2 regions of the Thalassotalea castellviae genome follow, and region 1 is predicted to be linked to the other one. Evidence: predicted binding sites of a transcription regulator. Region 1 holds the regulator's gene; the other holds the start of a gene.
The links. The regulator NrdR, encoded in region 1, represses ribonucleotide reductase genes. The targets are predictions, from matches to a motif close to AAACACNANATNTNGTGTTT.
Positions count from the first base shown of each region.

Region 2: a site for NrdR is predicted at 3,069-3,088, ahead of RM573_RS06640 (adenosylcobalamin-dependent ribonucleoside-diphosphate reductase). Genes of this name have one in related genera too.

Region 1 covers NZ_JAVRIF010000002.1:389,649-395,458, forward strand. Annotated here, with positions in the region: gene RM573_RS05450 (amidase) at 1-742, shown strand, start outside; gene ribBA (bifunctional 3,4-dihydroxy-2-butanone-4-phosphate synthase/GTP cyclohydrolase II) at 823-1,932, opposite strand; gene RM573_RS05460 (riboflavin synthase) at 1,955-2,617, opposite strand; gene ribD (bifunctional diaminohydroxyphosphoribosylaminopyrimidine deaminase/5-amino-6-(5-phosphoribosylamino)uracil reductase RibD) at 2,637-3,764, opposite strand; gene nrdR (transcriptional regulator NrdR) at 3,792-4,247, opposite strand; gene glyA (serine hydroxymethyltransferase) at 4,383-5,639, opposite strand.
Region 2 covers NZ_JAVRIF010000003.1:58,681-64,490, forward strand. Annotated here, with positions in the region: gene RM573_RS06625 (Do family serine endopeptidase) at 1-1,111, opposite strand, end outside; gene RM573_RS06630 (Z-ring associated ZapG family protein) at 1,192-1,656, opposite strand; gene zapE (cell division protein ZapE) at 1,840-2,955, shown strand; gene RM573_RS06640 (adenosylcobalamin-dependent ribonucleoside-diphosphate reductase) at 3,156-5,312, shown strand; gene RM573_RS06645 (TSCPD domain-containing protein) at 5,335-5,810, shown strand, end outside.

The DNA.
Region 1 (5,810 bases):
CCCAGAGGCAAACTCTTCTGCCATTGATTACCTTTCTCATTTAAAAACGGATGGATTATCAGGCAAACGTATAGGCGTTGTGAGAAACTTGATGGGGTATCATAAAAAGTTAGATGCGCAATTTGAGCAAGCTATTGAAACCATCAAGGCTCAAGGCGCTATTATCGTCGATAACACAAATTTTGAGAATATGGAGAAGTGGGGCGAAGCAGAATTTACGGTTTTATTATATGAATTTAAAAACGACTTAAATAAGTATTTAGCCAATACCGCCAAAGGGTTACCTAAATCACTGACGGATATAATTAATCACAATCAGCAAAATAAAAGTTTAGCAATGCCTTACTTTGATCAAGAAATTATGATCATGGCCAATGAAAAAGGTCCGTTAACAGATAAAGACTATCTAGAGGCACTAACATCTTCAAAAACAATGACACAAGAAAATGGCATAGATCTATTACTTAAAACGCACAATTTAGATTTGCTGATAGCCCCAACAACAGGGCCAGCATGGAAAATAGACCATATTAACGGCGATCATTATTTAGGTGCCGCATCGAGTGCAGCAGCAATTTCAGGGTATCCCCATATTACCGTTCCAATGGGCTTTGTACATCACTTGCCCGTTGGCATTTCTTTTATCGGGGGTAAATTGCAAGAGGGTAAATTAATTGAAGCCGCTTTTTCATATGAACAAGCGACACAACATAGAAAACCGCCGAGCTTTATTCATAAATAAGCTGATGTTATCGCGAATGTAAATAGATAAAAAAACACGAGTAAACTCGTGTTTTTTTGTGAGCTTTTCTGGCGGAACAATTATTCAGAAATATATTCAACCACTTCTAACCCAAAACCTGATAACGAATGATATTTCACTTGAGAGCTCAACAAACGCATTTTCCCTACCCCTAAATTAGAAAGAATTTGTGAGCCAACACCTACATTTCTTGAACCGACGTGTCGTTGCACTTCTTTCACGGTTTCACCAGCATCTAATTTAGCGTACTTAGTTACCGTCGCAATAAGCTCTTCTGGTGATTCATGTTTTCCTAGAAGTACTAATACACCGCCTTCTTGGCCAATTTTTTCTAAGGCATTGCCGATTGGCCATTTTGCAACACTTTCACGTTGACTAAAGAGCAAATCGCGGAAAGTATTTTCTAAATGAACACGAACTAACGTAGGCTTCTCTGAGTTAATTTCACCTTTCGTTAAGGCAAAATGCGCTTGACCATCGATGGTATCTTTAAAAACTGTTAAGTCGAACTCACCAAAAGCCGTTGGTAGTTTACATTGAGAAATACGTTCGATGGTAGTTTCGTTAGCATTTCTATATTCAATTAAATCAGCAATCGTGCCCATTTTTAAGCCATGCTTTTGAGCAATAACTTCTAGATCAGGACGACGTGCCATAGTGCCGTCTTCATTTAAAATTTCAACAATCACGGCTGCGGCTTCTAACCCTGCTAAACGAGCTAAATCTACACCGGCTTCGGTGTGACCCGCTCGATTTAACACTCCGCCATCTTTTGCCATTAAAGGAAAGATATGGCCTGGTTGTACAATGGAATGCTGATTAGCGTCTTTACCGATTGCAGCAAGCACAGTAGTTGCACGATCTGCAGCCGAAATACCAGTAGTAACGCCTTCTGCAGCTTCTATTGATACCGTAAAGTTAGTAGAAAATTGCGCATCATTTTTATCGACCATTAACGGTAAATTAAGTTTTTTACAGTGCTCAACGGACATCGGCATACAAATTAAGCCACGGCCATGAGTAGCCATAAAGTTTATCGCTTCAGGAGTCACTAACTCCGCGGCCATAATAAAATCGCCTTCGTTTTCACGATCTTCATCGTCCATCAAGATAACCATTTTACCTTGTTTGATATCTTCGATGATCTCTTTTGGAGAGTGTAAATTCATGATTTCCTCTTAATTTCTCTTTCTAACCTTTAAGAAAGCCACTTTGTATTAACAAAGCTTCTGTTACGCCAGAAGGCGCTTGTTGGGTATTACTTTTTTTCAATAATAATCGCTCAATATAGCGAGCCATTACGTCAACTTCTATATTCACTTTACTGCCAACTTGATAACTTGGCATAATAGTTTGTTCACTGGTATGCGGTACAATTGTCAGCCTAAATTGGTCTTGCGTTAAACTATTTACCGTTAGACTTACGCCATCAATAGTAATCGAGCCTTTTTCAGCGATATAAGGCGCAATTTCTTCTGACATGCTGAGCCAATATTCAATACTGTTTCCGTTTTGCTTTATCGAATTGACTGTTGCAACGGCATCAACGTGACCAGAGACGATATGACCACCAAAACGAGTGGTCGGTAGCATGGCTTTTTCTAAATTAACCTGTTGATTAACACCGTAATGCGCAAAGCCCGTTCGAGTTAATGTTTCATTAGAAACATCGGCAGTAAAGCTATGTTGATCAAACGCCACCACAGTTAAACAAATGCCATTTGTCGCAATAGAGTCACCAAGTTTAACGTCACTCATATCCAACGATTGTGTATCAATGGTTATACGCGCGCCGTCACCACTGATATTAACTTGTTTAATTTTTCCAACCGCTTCAATAATTCCAGTAAACATGTAGTGTCTCTAATAATTGCTAGGTAAATTTTGCGGTGATTTTCAAGTCAGCACCGACTAAAGTAATGTCTGAAAAGGTAAGTGTTTTTGCTTGCGATAACGCTTGCACAAAAGGCATATTTAATAAGCCTTTTCCTTCATGTCCCATCAGCTTGGGTGCTTGATATAACACAAGTTCATCAACCAAGTTTTGTTCAATAAAAGCACCGGCTAAGGTCATGCCTGATTCAATTAATACCTCATTATACTCTTTTTTTGCTAATGTATTTAACAAGGCGGATAAATCAACGTGCTCGTTATTCAACGCTTTTGGCAAGATCACTTCTTCTACAAAATGAGGCCACTGATGATTATTTTCAATGCTAGTTCTGATTAATAAAATTGGCGAGGCCTCTGAGAAAAAAGCTAAATCAGGCGTTAAACGATTTTTCGTATCGATGACCACGCGTACCGGTTGTCTAACTGCTTGCTCTTTGTAATGTAACCGCGCATCACCTAACTCTGACCATCGAACATTCATTCGAGCATTATCAACTAAAACAGAGTCCGCTCCGGTAATTACGGCACAACTTTGTGCCCTTAATTTTTGTACATCTTGGCGTGCTGATTTGGACGTGATCCATTGACTCTCACCACTCGCCATTGCTGTTTTACCATCAAGACTTGCGGCAAGTTTACAGCGCACATAAGGAAAACCTAAAGTCATTCGGTTAATAAAACCTAAATTTAACGCTTTTGCGTCTTGTTCAAGTAAACCCGAATAAGTTTCAATGCCTGCCTGTTCAAGCAAAGCTAGCCCTCGACCAGAAACATGAGGATTTGGGTCAACCATAGCGGCAATGACTTTACTAACGCCGGCATCAATCAAAGCGTTTGCACAAGGTGGAGTTCGACCAACATGTGAACAAGGCTCTAACGTCACATAAGCCGTTGCACCTTGTGCATTTGTACCCGCCATTGCTAACGCATGTACTTCAGCGTGTCCTTGACCCGCTTTTTCATGAAAGCCTTCTCCGACAATTTGACCATGATTAACGATCACACAACCAACTCTCGGATTTGGTGATGTCGTATAAATTCCGCGTTCAGCCAATCGTATAGCTTTTGCCATAAATTGATGATCTGATGGAGTAAATGTATTCTTCATATGGAATATGTTTGCCAAATTAGCGCATTATTTATCGCTGCCAAGTCGGGCAATTTCTTCACCAAACTCTTTCACATCTTCAAATGAGCGATACACAGAAGCAAACCTTACATAGGCGACTTTATCGAGGTCTTTCAATTGCCCCATAATAATATTGCCTAACAGTTCGCTACTAATTTCACGTTCGCCTGTTGCCCGCATTTGCGACTTCACTTTATTGATAGACAATTCAACTTGCTCAACGCTTACAGGTCGTTTTTCTAACGCGCGAACTAAACCACTGCGCATTTTATCTTCATTGAAAGGCTCTCTTGAACCATCTCGTTTAATAATGCGAGGCATCACTAATTCTGCAGATTCAAAGGTTGTAAACCGCTCTTGACAAGCTACACACTCACGACGGCGGCGAATTTGATGTCCGTCAGACACCAGTCGAGAATCAATCACCTTAGTATCGGTAGCCGAGCAAAATGGGCAATACATGAAACGCTCCAAAAATTTTATTACAGCGCAAAAATAACAATGGCCGCTAAGGCGGCCATTTTAATCTAAATACATTGATAATAAAAACGTTAATAGCAATTAAGCTTATTATCAATTAATACGCCAATCGACGTGCTATTTATAAACAGGGAAACGTGAGCATAATTCTTTCACGTTTTCTTGTACTTTGACGATGGTTTCTTCGTTATTAATATCGTCTAAAATATCACAAATCCAACCCGTTAATGCTTTCGTTTCTTCAAGACCAAAACCGCGACGAGTAATTGCTGGAGTTCCTAAACGTAAACCAGAAGTTACAAATGGTGAACGAGGATCATTTGGCACTGAATTTTTATTTACAGTTATATGAGCACGACCTAAAGCGGCATCAGCGTCTTTACCCGTAATATCTTTATCAATTAAATCAAGCAATAACAAGTGGTTTTCTGTACCATTTGAAACCACTTTATAGCCACGTTCTTGAAGTACCGCAACCATAGCTTTAGCGTTATCTAAAACGTTTTGTTGATACACCTTAAACTCAGGCGCTAACGCTTCTTTAAATGCTACCGCTTTAGCCGCGATAATGTGCATTAAAGGACCACCTTGGCCACCTGGGAATACCGCGCTGTTTAATTTTTTATAAACATCTTCATCATCACAACCTGAAATAATTAAACCACCGCGAGGGCCTGCTAATGTTTTATGCGTTGTGGTAGTAACGACGTGAGCATGAGGAACTGGGTTCGGGTATAAACCTGCAGCAATTAAACCTGCAACATGAGCCATATCAACGAAAAAGTAAGCGCCAACTTTATCAGCAATTTCACGCATACGTGCCCAATCTACAACACCAGAGAATGCAGAGAAACCGCCGATGATCATTTCTGGTTTGTGCTCAAGCGCTAATGCTTCAAGTTCTTCATAATTGATATCACCAGTTTCTGGGTGAAGGCCATATTGAAATGCTTCGTAAGACTTACCAGAAAAGTTAACATGCGAACCGTGAGTTAAATGGCCACCATGAGCAAGGCTCATGCCTAACACTTTACCGCCCGGCTTAACTAATGCTTGGAAAACAGCGGCATTGGCTTGTGAACCAGCATGTGGTTGAACGTTTGCGTAAGTAGCACCAAATAATTCTTTCGCACGATCGATAGCTAATTGCTCTGCAACATCCACATATTCACAACCACCGTAATAACGCTTACCTGGGTAACCTTCAGCATATTTATTGGTTAATTGCGAACCTTGTGCTTCTAACACTCGTGGGCTACAGTAGTTTTCTGAAGCGATTAGCTCAATGTGTTCTTCTTGACGCACCACTTCACTACTCATTGCCTGATATAATTCAGGGTCAAAATCAGCAATATTCATATCACGTGTAAACATATTTTATCCTCAAGTAATGAGCCAGCAGCTAAACCAACAGGCTATCTTGTTAAGTTCAATTTTAATGCCGCACATTCTGCCCTAAAGAGGCTCATTTGTACATGTAAAAACCCACTTGAATTAGCTCATTTTGTACTGAGCTATTCCAGTGAGTATTGGTTAAAATGCGGT
Region 2 (5,810 bases), on a different contig from region 1:
TGGCAGGTTCAACGTTGGCCGTTTCAGCTTTTTTCAAGACAACTGTATAGGTTTCTTCATCACCATCAGCTTTAATGACACTCAGTTTTACCTCGTTGCCTGCGCCAATCGCCCCTATTTTTCCGCGTAATTCACTAAATGACTTAATGCGTTTACCATTTACTTTGGTGATCACATCACCTGCTTCTATGCCAGCGATTTGTGCAGCAGAGTCTTCCACTACTTGCTCAACGAATGCACCTTGTGCACCTTCTAGCTCCATTGCTTTGGCAAATTCACCGGTAACACTTCGACCTGATACGCCCAATACACCCCGGCGAACTTCGCCAAATTCAATAATTTGGTCAACTAAGCTTTTCACCATATTACTTGGAATGGCAAATCCGATTCCGACATTTCCACCGTTCGGGCCGATAATAGCGGTATTAATACCGATTAACTCACCACGTAAATTAATTAAAGCACCACCAGAGTTACCACTGTTGATTGCTGCATCCGTTTGAATGAAATCTTCAAAATTATCAGCATTTAAACCACTGCGACCTAATGCACTGACGATACCGGATGTGACGGTTTGTCCTAGGCCAAATGGACTACCGATTGCCACCGCGAAGTCACCGACTCTTAATTTATCTGAATCGGCAATAGTGACTGCTGTTAAGTTTTTTGAATCAACTTGAAGTAGGGCAATATCACTACTTTCATCGGCGCCTATTTTTGTTGCTTCAATTTGGCGGCCATCTTTCAGCGTTATTTGTATCTCATCTGCTTCGTTGATGACATGGTTATTTGTGACGATATAACCTTTGTCAGCATCAATGATGACGCCAGAGCCAAGTCCTTGAAAAGGTCTTTCTCGTGTAGGGTTTTGTTGGCGAGGATTGCCGAAGAAAAACTTAAAAGCATCGGGGATATTCCTTTGTTGTACTTCATGTGTACCTCGAACAGAAATAAGCACAACCGCCGGCGTTACTTCTTCTAGCATAGGCGCCAAACTTGGCACTTTTTGGCCACTCACAGAAAAAGGGAGATTAGCTTGAGCAGGTAAACTCGTTAAAGCTAAACTACTGGTAAGTAAAACGCTGCTGATTAAAACTGACATTTTATTCATATGTAAGGACACTCCAAAAAGACATTAATACAAAAAAATATAAATACTCAATTAAAGACGTTAACCTGTGAACTAAGTTCCTAATTTTCAATATTGCTATTTGTAACAGATTGTTTCTTATCAGCAAAAAGCCCGCTTGCTTCACCTGAATAATCGAGTGGCGCTTCCGTGACTTCATTATCGCTTTTACGTTCTTCTTTATTGTGTCGAAGCGCAACAGTTTGAGCTAATTGTTCTTGGGTTTCTTTCGAGAAAAAAGGCATTGCGTCGCTTTCTTTAGGCGTCGCTTTTTGCAATAACTGCGTACTTTGCTCCATTTGCTGCATCGCTTTTTGGCAGGTGTTATTCATTTGCTCTAACAATTCTTTTGAATGATCTAAATGCTCAGCAACATCCACTTTATATTGCGCCAAAGAGGCTTCACTTTGATTTACTTTTTCTGCAAGCTTTTGATTTTCTTGATTAGAAGCAGATAAAAATCTACTTGCAAAAAAGCCTACAGTTGAGCCAACGACAAAAATGATGATTCCAATAACGATATCCATAAGCTTTTTACCTTTTATTTTGTTGCGGAAAATTGTATTCACATTAAAAATTGGTGAAAATAGAGATTAACACACTGCTTTTGTTTTTGCTTGCAGCTAAACGTTTTATCCTATTAGCAAATATGTATGCAAATATGTTTTTTTCAAGCAAAAACAAGCTTAAATAATAGATTATATTCACAGATGATTACGCTTTCCCCACTCGAAAAATATAGAGAAGACCTAAACCGCGATGATTTTCAATATGATGCCGCTCAAGAGAATGCGGTTAAAAATTTACAACGTTTATATGAATGTTTACAAAGTAAGCCACTACCGGTAACGGGTTTTAAAAAAGTTTTCAATCGTTGGAAACGCGTTGTCGCGAAAGCTGAAATTAAGCCTGTTCAAGGCATTTATTTTTGGGGAGGTGTTGGTCGAGGCAAAACTTATTTAGTTGATACTTTTTATGACTGTTTGCCGTTTAAAAATAAAATGCGAGTACATTTTCATCGCTTTATGCACAGGGTTCACCAAGAATTAGAAGGCTTAACTGGGCAATCAGATCCGTTAAAAATTATTGCTAAACGTTTCGCACAAGAAACGTGTATTATTTGTTTCGATGAGTTTTTTGTATCAGACATCACAGATGCCATGATCTTAGGAACCTTGTTTGAAGAATTGTTTGCCCACAATGTAACCTTAGTGGCAACGTCGAATATTATACCTGATGAGCTTTATCGTAATGGCTTGCAACGAGAAAGATTTTTACCCGCCATTAAATTAATTAACCAACATTGTGATGTTATTAATGTTGATAGTGGCGTCGATTATCGATTGAGAACGTTAGAGCAAGCTGAAATTTATCATGCGCCGCTGGATGAAAAAGCCGATGAAAATTTACATCGTTATTTCGATCAACTTTCAATTGAAGTTGGTGTAAACAATAAAGCTATTGAAATAAACAACCGCGAATTAGCCACGATCAAAGCTTCTGATGGTATTGTTTATTTTGAGTTTTCTGAATTGTGCGAGTCAGCTCGAAGCCAAAATGATTATATGGAAATTAGCCGTTTATTCCATACAGTATTAGTTGCTAATGTCACTCAAATGAATGTAGACAGTGATGACGCCGCTAGGAGGTTTATTGCTATGGTTGATGAGTTTTATGAGCGTAAAGTTAAGTTAATTATTTCAGCCGAAGTCGTGATGGAAGAATTATATACGACAGGTGGTTTAGTCTTTGAATTCAAACGTTGTTTGAGTCGTTTACAGGAAATGCAATCTCATGATTATCTTGCTTCGGAGCATTTGCCTTAAACTATAATTCAGTGATTAATTAAAATTTTGTTAAAAAAAACACCGAAACAACGCGGTGTTTTTTTATGCCAATTTTTTACGGGTTACTATATCTTGTGTTTTTGTTTGATTTAGATCGCAATATATAGTGCTTTGGCTTTGCCCCTTTCTTTTTTTCAGTATGATGTTGAAAAAAATGATAACAATTAAAGGGGAGATATATGCCGCTAACTGAAGAAAAACCTACTCACCATACGCTCAATATACAAGCCGCGTCGATTGATATTTGGGATAAAAAGTATCGACTTAAAGATAAACATGGTAATCCTCAAGAAAACACTATTGAAGAAACATTTGCTCGTGTAGCGAAGGCGCTTGCCGATATTGAGACAACGAACCATCAATACTGGTATGAAAAATTTCTTTGGGCATTAAACTCTGGCGCTTATCCTGCTGGTCGGATAATTGCTAATGCCGGAGCCAGTGAATTTAAACCTGCTACCTCTACGATAAATTGTACCGTGTCTGGGACCATCGATGATTCAATGACCGGTATTTTAGGCAAAGTCCATGAATCTGGCCTTACTTTAAAAGCTGGTTGTGGTATTGGCTATGAGTTTTCAACTTTAAGACCAAATGGTGCCTATGTCGCTGGCGCAGGGGCTCGAACATCAGGGCCTATGTCGTTTATGGATATTTTCGATAAAATGTGTTTCACCGTCAGCTCGGCTGGAGGTAGACGTGGCGCGCAAATGGGGGTTTTTGACATCTCTCATCCCGATGTAAAAGACTTTATTTTGGCAAAGCGTGAGCATGGGCGTTTACGACAATTCAATTTATCATTATTGATCACTGACGACTTTATCCAGGCGGTAAAAAATGATGCTGACTGGCCGCTCGTTTTTCCTATTTCACAACAAGCACTCAATACGGAAAATATTGCCCTTTCAGATCAAAGTAAGATCCTCTTTCGTGAGAATTATTTTGAAGACGACTACCTGAAGAAACATGATTATATTCTCAATGAAAATGGTTTAATCGCTTGTAAAATATACGGCCATATTCCAGCACATCGTTTATGGGACATGATCATGAGTAATACGTTTGACTATGCCGAACCGGGATTTTTATTAATCGATCACGCCAATGAATACAATAATAATTGGTTTTGTGAAAAATTACGCGCCAGTAATCCTTGTGGTGAACAGATACTACCTCCCTATGGCGCATGTTTATTAGGATCAATCAATTTAGTTAAGTTTGTTGATAAACCTTTTACTGATGCTGCACAGTTTAATTGGCATACGTTTAAAAACGTCGTACAGGTTTTCACGCGAATGCTAGATAACGTTGTGGAAATTAATGGCCTTCCTTTAGCGCAACAACAACAAGAAATTTTAAATAAACGTCGCCATGGTATGGGGTATTTAGGATTAGGTTCGACGTTAACGCTATTAAAAATTCCTTATAATAGTCAGCAAGCCATTGCTTTTACTGAAGAAGTTTCTAAGGTTATGGCATTGACGGGGTGGCAAGAAGCGTTAAATTTAGCCGAAGAAAAAGGTCCCGCTCCTGTGTTATTACAAACATTTAGTGTTACCAAACAAATGCTGAGTAAACGGCCAGAAATGGTCAAAGATGGATTTAAAGAAGGTGATAAAGTTAAAGGCTCAGTATTACATGCAAAATATAGCCGATATATGCAACGAATCGCCGAAGAAGATCCAGAACTTGTTGAGGCGTTAGCTAAAACGGGGGCGAGGTTTACTCACCATTCATCTATCGCTCCAACAGGAACGTTAGCACTTAGTTTGGGCAATAATGTTTCAAATGGTATTGAGCCAAGTTTTGCCCATGAATATCAGCGTAATATCATCCGAGAAGGAAAAAAATCAAAAGAGTCTGTTCCTGTCTCAAGCTTTGAGCTTTTAGCATACCGACATTGCATGAATGAAAATGCTGAAGTTTATGGTCAAGAAGGTGAAAATAGATTGCCTGATTATTTTACAGCCAGTGAAAATATTACACCGAAAGAGCATGTTGATATTCAATCAGCCGCGCAATATTGGATCGACTCATCCATTTCTAAAACGATAAACGTACCTACCGATATCGATTATCAATCATTTAAAGATGTTTACCTTTATGCACACGAAAAAGGGTTAAAAGGTTGTACAACTTTTCGTTTTAACCCCGAAGTACATCAAGGTGTGTTAGTGAAAGAAACTGATTTAGCCAATGTGCAATACCAATTTACCTTAGCGGATGGCACTACTATCCATGCCGAAGGTAACGAAGAAATAATGTATGACGGCGAAGTGCATACGGCGGCGAATTTACATGATGCCTTAAAAGAAGGGTATTACGGTAAATTATAACGACTTAAAGAAGAGAAAAAACATGCAAGAAATTAATCAAGCTATTACAGCAGCTAAAGTTAACACGCCTGAGGCGCAAGCAAATAATAACGAAGTAGAAACGTCAATCAAATTAAATGAAACGGTTAAACGACCTGAAATGTTAATTGGCTCAACCTATAAAATTAAGCCGCCCATTTCCGAACACGCATTATATATTACGATTAATGATATTTTATTAAATCAACATACCGCGGCAGAAGTGCGACGACCTTTTGAAATATTCGTTAATTCAAAAAATATGGAGTTTTATTCTTGGGTCGTTGCATTAACCCGTGTCATCTCTGCGGTATTTAGAAAAGGCGGCGATTGCACGTTTTTAGTTGAAGAATTGAAAGCAGTATTTGATCCTAAAGGAGGTTACTACCAACGAGGCACAGGTATTTTTATGCCTTCGGTAGTAGCGGATATTGGTTATATCATTGAAACGCATTTAAAAACGTTAGATATGTTGCCAGC